2 regions of the Kitasatospora sp. NPDC059599 genome follow, and region 1 is predicted to be linked to the other one. Evidence: riboswitches for the same ligand, from Rfam matches in the RefSeq annotation. Region 1 holds a riboswitch; the other holds the start of a gene.
The links. A riboswitch is a leader RNA that binds a small molecule or an ion and turns the genes downstream of it on or off. The one in region 1 is predicted to bind cobalamin.

Region 1 (4,203 bases):
GGTAGGCGGCGATCGACGGGCAGCCGGTCGCCAGCGCCTCGAACACGAGCACGCCGTCGGCGCGGGTGAGTCCGGAGCCGCCGGACTCCTCCCGGACGTACACGCCGGCCAGGCCCAGGTCGGCGGCCTTGCGCAGCACGTCCAGCGGGAAGTGCTTGGCCTGGTCCCACTCGACCGCGTTCGGCGCCAGGTGCTCCCGGGCGAAGGCCCGGGTGGTCTCGGCGACGGCGCGCTGGTCCTCGGTGAGGTCGTTCATCGCGCTCATCCCATCGTCGGCATCGTGAAACTCGCGCCCTCCTTGACCCCGGAGGGCCAGCGCGAGGTGACGGTGCGGGTGCGGGTGTAGAAGCGGATCGCGTCCGGGCCGTGCTGGTTGAGGTCGCCGAAGCCGGAGCGCTTCCAGCCGCCGAAGGTGTGGTACGCGATCGGCACCGGGATCGGCACGTTGACCCCGACCATGCCGGTGTTCACCCGGCGGGCGAAGTCCCGGGCGGTGTCGCCGTCCCGGGTGTAGATGGCCACGCCGTTGCCGTACTCGTGCTCGCTGGGCAGCCGCAGCGCCTCCTCGTAGTCCGCGGCACGCACCACGGTCAGCACCGGGCCGAAGATCTCCTCCCGGTAGATCCGCATGTCCGGCGTCACCCGGTCGAACAGCGAGGCACCGAGGAAGTAGCCGTCCTCGTGGCCCTCCAGGCGGAAGTCCCGTCCGTCCACGACGAGTTCGGCGCCCTCCCCGACCCCGAGGTCCAGGTAGCCACGGACCCGCTCCAGCGCGTCGGCGCCGACCAGCGGGCCGAAGTCCGCCGCCGGGTCGTCCGAGCGGCCGACCCTGAGCGCGGCGATCCGCTCGACCAGCTTCGCCACCAGGGCGTCCGCGGTCTCCTCCCCCACCGGGACGGCCACCGAGATCGCCATGCAGCGCTCGCCGGCCGAGCCGTACCCGGCGCCGACCAGCGCGTCGGCGGCCTGGTCGAGGTCGGCGTCCGGCATCACGATCATGTGGTTCTTGGCGCCGCCGAAGCACTGCGCCCGTTTGCCGTGCGCGGCGGCCGTCGCGTACACGTACTGGGCGATCGGCGTGGAACCGACGAAGCCGACGGCCTGCACCCGTGGATCCTCCAGCAGGGTGTCCACGGCCTCCTTGCCACCGTTGACCACGTTGAGCACGCCCGGCGGCAGCCCGGCCTCCAGGAACAGTTCGGCGAGGCGCAGCGGCACCGACGGGTCCCGCTCGGAGGGCTTGAGGACGAAGGCGTTGCCGCAGGCCAGCGCGGGCGCCGCCTTCCACAGCGGGATCATCGCCGGGAAGTTGAACGGCGTGATGCCGGCGACCACGCCGAGCGGCTGGCGCATCGAGTACACGTCGATGCCGGTGCCGGCGTTGTCGCTGAACTCGCCCTTCAGCAGGTGCGGGATCCCGGCGGCGAACTCCACCACCTCCAGACCGCGTTGGAGGTCACCGTGGGCGTCGGCCACCGTCTTGCCGTGCTCGGCGGAGAGCAGCCGGGCCAGCTCCTCCTTCTCCCGCTCGACGAGCTGCAGGAAGCGCAGCAGCACCCGCGCCCGCCGCTGCGGGTTCCAGGCCGCCCACGCGGGCTGGGCCTGCGCGGCGTCGGCGATCACCGCCTCGACCTCGGCGCGGTCGGCCAACGGCACCCGGGCCTGCACCCGGCCGGTGTTGGGGTCGTACACGTCGCCGTACCGCCCGGACGAGCCGGGTGTGCGCTTGCCGGCGACGAAGTGCGTCAGTTCACGGACCATCGGTTCCTTCTCTCGACATGGGTGGGGAGAGGAGGAATGGAGGGGGCACCGCCGACACCGGCGACCGCGCGCACGGTTGTGCGCCGGCACGGTGTACGGCAGTTGACGGACCGTCAGAAGCGGGGCGCCCTGACGGTCGGCAGCACGGCAGCGGCACGGGAGCCTCGTCGGCACCCGTACGGATCAGCAGCCCGAGTCATGCGTGTCGTCTCCATCCTCGTGGAAAACACGAACCACCCGCGGCCGGTATCCTGACTCCCGGATCCACGCCCGCCCCCGGGCCTTCCCGGCTGGCTGCCAGTGGCCGTCTACCTGCGAGGACGAACTCCCCGGTCACAGTGGCGGGACCGTGCCGGACTCACACCGGCTTCCCTGACACCGCGGACCTGCCCTCGACCATATAGTTGGACGTCCTAGTAAGTCCAGAGCCCCGGCCGCGCGCCGCGCCCGCCCACCTGCCCGGCCGCCCGGCCGCCCGGCCGCCCGCGCCCAGCCGCGCGGGAGACGCCACCTCCGCCGTCACCCGGCCGGACCGAACCGTCTCGAAACGCCGACGGCAGTGGCTCCCCGATCGCCCGACCGCGTGAACCGATCCGGACCGAAGGCTTGTCTTCCGCCCCCGTTCGGTCCCCGTCCGGGTGCCCGGGGCCGGTGTCCGCCGGAAGGTGAGCGCGTGGGGCGGAGCGGACACGGCGACAGAAACACGGAGACATGAGACTCATGAGGTTCGATCGCGGCAGGCGCCCACGCTCCTGGCGAGCGCGAGCAGGCCGAACCCTGGCCGTCCTCGGCCTGGTACTGACGGGAACGGGCATGGGCTTCCACCCGGCGCCGGCCTCCGCCCTTGTCACGGCGGACTTCCGCAGCACCTCGGTGGTCCTGACCAACAACAGCGACCTCCCGCTGATCCTGACCGACCACTACCTCCAGCACGGGTGCTGGGAGACCGAGCCACCGGCCCGGATCGAGCCGGGCAAGGTGGCGCTCTGGAAGTCGGTGTCCTGCGGGGCCGGAACGGGCACCGAGGGCTCGGCCTTCTACCGGATCGACAACGACAAGGGCCCCAACCTGCGCCTGCACTGGGACAACGCAGCCGTCGGCGGGCAGAGCTACGACGAGACGGTCCCGAACGGCTACGCGCTCTCCCGCGACGGCGGGGACGGCGACCACACCACCGTCAACTACGCCTTCGACTGCAACTCACGGATGTGCGACGGCATCCCCGACGACTGGAAGCTCCACGGCGTCGACATCGATCCGGGGGACGGCAGCCCGATGAAGCACATCGACCTGCCAGGCATGGGCGCCGACGTGAACCGGCCCGACATCTTCGTCCACCTCGACTGGATGGCGGACGACACTCCCGGCAACGTCCACAGCCACCAGCTGTCCGCCCAGGCGATCAAGAGGGTGGTCGACGCCTTCGCCAACGCGCCCTACCAGCGTCGAGGAGCCCCCGGACCGGGCATCAACCTGCACGTCGACGCCGGCCCGGACAGCATCCTCGACTTCTCCACCGGCCGGACCTGGGGAGCCCTGAGCCGGGCACGGCAGGTCGCCGAGGTCGACAACCTCGGCACGTTCAAAGGCGATTGCCCGAATCCGAGCAACCCGGACCCGGACAATGACGCGTGCAACTACGTGTGGGACGACTTCTACAAGATCAAGACGGCCTCCGGTGGCTTCGTCAGTGCCGGCCGTTCGCCGGTGTTCCACTACGCGCTCTCCGCTCACCTGCTCGCCCCCGGCAGCAGTTGGAACGGTTACGCTCCCCGCGGCGCCAGCGATTTCGTCCTCGCACTCGGCAACCAGCCGCACCACGTCGGCACCGAGGACGATCAAGCCGGCATCCTCATGCACGAACTCGGCCACAATCTGAGCCTGGATCACGGCGGAGGGGACGCCGTCAACTTCAAACCGCAGTACTTCAGCGTGATGAACTACTCGTACGGGTCGGGGATGACGAGCGGGCCCACCACGTACATCGACTACTCGCGGGTGGCGACCGGCCTCGACGAGAACCGGCTGGACGAGAACACCGTTCCTCCCACCGGAACCGTGCCCTACGGCATCCGTCGTTACTGCGCAGCGGTCAAGAAGTACGTCACCACCTCGACCAGCCTCAACTGGGTCGACTGGAACTGCGACGGCAACGTCGACCAGGTGCCCGTCCCCGCCGACATCGACGGCGACGGCGCGATGACCTCGCTCGCCGGATACGACGACTGGGCGCATCTGAAGCTGACCGGCGGAGCGATCGGCCATCCCGGCATGCCGCCGCTCCCGGAGCCGGAGGCGGTCCGCGAATTCGACGACAACGTGGCCCGGCTGATGCAACCGCCGGACACCACTGCCCCGGTCACCACCGCCACCGCCGATCCGCCCCCGAACGACGCCGGGTGGAACAACACCGACGTCACCGTCACCCTCGGCGCGACCGAC
Region 2 (4,203 bases), on a different contig from region 1:
GCGAGGTGCTGGACGTCATGCGCGGGCTGGCCGAGGAGGGGATGACGATGATCGTCGTCACCCACGAGATGGGCTTCGCCCGCGAGGTCGGCGACGCGCTGGTGTTCATGGACGGCGGCGTGGTGGTCGAGTCCGGCAACCCCCGTGACGTCCTCACCGACCCGCAGCACGAACGCACCAAGGCCTTCCTGTCCAAGGTGCTCTGAACCGTCACCGTCGGCGCCCGGCTGGCAGCTCCTGCCGGGCGCCGATGCTCGCCCGAGTCGTTGGGGCACCGCACGGGTAATAGGCTGGAAGCAGTCAGCCCGTTACCGATTTTCTGGAAGGACCGCCGTGGAGCTCGCCTCGTACGCCGATCTCGCCGTTCGACTGGTGAACACCGAGGAGCCCGAGCGCGGCACCGACACGCTGACCTCCGTGGACGCGGTGCGCGCCCTGTTCTCCGACTCGTCGCGGGCCGCCGCGCTCGCCGACGAGTCCGACCTGCCCCGGCTGCGGGCGGTGCGGACCCGGCTGCGCGGGGTCTTCGAAGCCGCCGCCGAAGGGGACGAGACCCGGGGGGTCGACCTGCTGAACAGCCTGCTGATGGAGTACCCCGTCAGCCCGCTGATCTCCGGGCACGACCACCTGGACGACGCCGGACGGCCGCGCTGGCACCTGCACCTGGCCGACAACTCGCCGACCGCCACCGCGCACTTCAGCGCGGTCGCCTGCATGGGCCTGGCCGTCCACCTCACCGAGTTGGGCGCCGACCGGCTGGGCATCTGCCAGGCCGCGCCCTGCCGCAACGCCTACCTGGACACCTCGACCAACCGCTCCCGGCGCTACTGCTCGGACCGCTGCGCGACCCGGGCCAACGTGGCCGCCTACCGGGCCCGCAAGCGCCAGGAGGCGGAGGCCGCACTGGGCGGCGGGGCGTAACCGGGCGACGGGGCGCAACCGGGCGGCGGGGCGCAACCGGGCGGCGGGGCGCAACCGGGCGACGGGGCGCAACCGGGCGGCGGGGCGTAACCGGGCGACGGGGCGCAACCGGGCGACGGGGCGCAACCGGGCGGGCGGCCGCCCGGGATCAGACCTCCTCCACCCAGACGCCGAGGCGCCGGGCCAGGCCCGGCACCCGGGCCAGCCGCGGGGAGAGCAGCAGCCGCTCCAGCCGGCGGCCCGGCGCCAGCCAGGCCGGGCTCGGGCGCAGCCGCAGCAGCACCCGGCCGAGCACCAGGTCGTCCGGGACCGCGCCGTAGCTGCGGCTGTCGCTGTCCACCGGGCGGTTGTCCGACAGCAGCCACCAGCCCCCGGACCGGCGCTCGGCGGCCCGCTTCACCACCAGCAGGTCCTGCTGGAAGGGGTGCCGGAAGAGCACCACGGCCCCCGGCCGGATCGGCGCGCCGTAGCGGACCAGCAGGCGGTCGCCCTCGTGCAGGGTCGGGACCATCGACCGGCCCGCCACGTCGACCAGCCCCAACGGCAGCGCGCCGCCCCGGTCCCGTCCCCCCGGTTCCGTGCTCCGTGCCACGACTCCTCCTCCCGCGCCGCCGGCCCCCAGTCTGCCGTACGGAGCGTCACCTGTTCGATGTCCGGAATACCCCGGTTCCGGGTCCGCCTTTTGCCCTAGGCCCACCGCCCGATCGCGAAACCACGAGGGCGGAAGGGTAATCTCGGGCGCGGGAAGACGATCTAAGGAAGGACTCCCATGTTCTCTCGTCTGTTTGCACCGCGTGCCACCGCTCACGCCCACTGTGACCTGCCCTGTGGCGTGTACGACCCGGCGCAGGCCCGGATCGAGGCCGAGTCCGTCAAGGCCACCCAGGAGAAGTACCAGGCCAACGAGGACCCGCACTTCCGGGCCCGCGCCGTCATCATCAAGGAGCAGCGCGCCGAGGCCGTCAAGCACCACATCTCGGTGCTGTGGAGCGACTACTTCAAGGCCCCGCACTTCGAGAAGTACCCGCAGCTGCACCAGCTGATCAACGACACCCTGAAGGCCGCCTCGGCCGCCAAGGCGTCCACCGACCCGGCCACCGGCCAGGCCCTGCTGGACCTGATCGCCGAGGTCGACAAGATCTTCTGGGAGACCAAGCAGGCCTGAGCCTGACGCGTCGCCACCCGACCGCCCCCGTCCGCACCGCCGGACGGGGGCGGTCGTGCGTCCACGCCCGGACCGACCCGGTAAGGGTTGCCTGCCCTGAGTGACTGTTATGCTGCCAGGGCGTCCGAGGGGGAAGTCCGGTGTGAATCCGGCGCTGACCCGCAACGGTGAGCACGGCCCGCACCAGCGGTGCGGCCGCGCCAGCCCGATCGCCCCCGGTCGCTGACCTCCCGACAACTCGCCGCGGACTGCGAGGGGAACGGCGCCCCGGCACGCCCGCGGCCCGCGCCCGCCCCGGCACACCCGCGGCCCGAGGCAAGGCGCACCCGTGAACCGCGCACCCACGACCCGTGCGGTCGGCCCGCCCGTCCGCCGAATACCCGCCGTCCCACTCGCCGTCGGCCTCGCCGCCGCGCTGCTGCTCTCACTGGTCTGCGGGGTGGCGTTCGGGTCCTCCGGCATCGCACTGCCCCGCGTGCTGCGGCTGCTGACCGCCGGTCTGACGGGCGGTCGGCTGGACGCCGACGAGGCGGCCGCGTACGCGATCGTCTGGGAGATCCGGCTGCCCCGCACCGTGCTGGCCGCCGTGGTCGGCGCCGGACTCGCCGCGACCGGCGTCGCCGTCCAGGCGCTGGTGCGCAACGCGCTCGCCGACCCGTTCGTCCTCGGCATCTCCTCCGGCGCGGCCGTCGGCGCCAACGCCGTCCTGCTGTTCGGCGCCTTCGCCTCGCTCGGGGCGTGGGCGGTCTCCGCCTCCGCCTTCGGCTCCGCGCTGGTCGCGATGGCGCTGGTCTACCTCGCCGCCCGCACCGCGTACGGGCTCACCCCGCTGCGACTGGTGCTCACCGGCACGGCGCTCTCCTACGGCTTCTCCGCCGCCACCACCCTGATGGTCTTCGCCGCGGACCGCGGCGAAGCCGCCCGGGACGCCATGATGTGGCTGCTCGGCAGCCTCGGCGGCGCCACCTGGGGCTCGGTGCCGATCGCCGGCTGCACCGTGCTGGCCGGGCTGACCTACCTCGGCTGCGCCGCCGGCCGGCTCGACGGGCTCGCCATGGGGGACGAGACCTCCGCCTCGCTCGGCGTGGACCCGGACCGGCTGCGGCGCGAGCTGTTCGTGGTGACCGCCGCCGTCACCGGCACGGTGGTCGCGGTCAGCGGGGCGATCGGCTTCGTCGGACTGCTGGTGCCGCACCTGGCACGGATGCTGGTCGGCGCCGCGCACCGCCGGGTGCTGCTGGTCGCACCGCTCGCCGGCGCGCTGCTGCTGGTCTGGGTGGACATCGCCTCCCGCACCCTGCTGGCGCCCGCCGAACTGCCCGTGGGGGTGTTCACCGCCGTGCTCGGCGTGCCCGCCTTCCTGCTGATGATGCGCCGGCGCGGCCACGCCTTCGGAGGCCGACGGTGACCGACTCGAACGGGGTGCCCCGGATGCCCGATCCCGCCCATCCCGCCGGCCCCGCCGACCCGACCGGGACCGCCGGCCGGACGGAGACCGCCGGCCGGGCGCGGGCCCAGGACCTCGCCGTCGAAGCCGTCTCGGTGGAACTGGCCGGCACCCGGCTGGTCCACGAGGTGAGCCTGGCGGCGGCCGCCGGGCAGGTGGTCGGCCTCGTCGGCCCGAACGGCAGCGGCAAGTCGACCCTGCTGCGCTGCGTCTACCGGGTGCTGAAGCCGGCCGGCGGCGCCGTCCGGCTGGACGGCGACGACCTGTACGCGCTCTCCGCGCGCGCGACCGCCCGACGGGTGGCCGCGCTGACCCAGGAGCACTCCGCCGAGTTCGACTTCACCGTCGCCGAGGTGGTCGCCATGGGCCGGCTGCCGCACCGGCGCGGGTTCGGCGCCCCGACCGACGCGGACCGGGAGCGCTGCGCCGGGGCCCTGCGCAGGGTCCGGGCGGACCACCTCGCCGGACGGGGCTTCCTGAGCCTGTCCGGGGGCGAGAAGCAGCGGGTGCTGTTCGCCCGCGCGCTGGTCCAGGAGCCGCGCCTGCTGGTGCTCGACGAGCCCACCAACCACCTGGACATCGCCCACCAGTTGGAGGTCCTGGCGCTGGCCCGCGAGGCCGGACCGACGGTGCTCACCGCGCTGCACGACCTCAACCTGGCGGCGGGCCA

Region 2: another riboswitch for cobalamin. It lies ahead of ACFV04_RS33040 (FecCD family ABC transporter permease); the one in region 1 lies ahead of ACFV04_RS31815 (CoA-acylating methylmalonate-semialdehyde dehydrogenase).

What each region holds. Positions count from the first base shown of each region.
Region 1 covers NZ_JBHWCL010000119.1:3,269-7,471, forward strand. Annotated here, with positions in the region: gene ACFV04_RS31810 (acyl-CoA dehydrogenase family protein) at 1-265, opposite strand, end outside; gene ACFV04_RS31815 (CoA-acylating methylmalonate-semialdehyde dehydrogenase) at 262-1,761, opposite strand; cobalamin riboswitch at 1,985-2,177, opposite strand; gene ACFV04_RS31820 (OmpL47-type beta-barrel domain-containing protein) at 2,575-4,203, shown strand, end outside.
Region 2 covers NZ_JBHWCL010000128.1:9,948-14,150, reverse strand. Annotated here, with positions in the region: gene ACFV04_RS33060 (amino acid ABC transporter ATP-binding protein) at 1-206, shown strand, start outside; gene ACFV04_RS33055 (CGNR zinc finger domain-containing protein) at 334-921, shown strand; gene sodX (nickel-type superoxide dismutase maturation protease) at 1,070-1,432, opposite strand; gene sodN (superoxide dismutase, Ni) at 1,691-2,086, shown strand; cobalamin riboswitch at 2,174-2,322, shown strand; gene ACFV04_RS33040 (FecCD family ABC transporter permease) at 2,415-3,494, shown strand; gene ACFV04_RS33035 (ABC transporter ATP-binding protein) at 3,491-4,203, shown strand, end outside.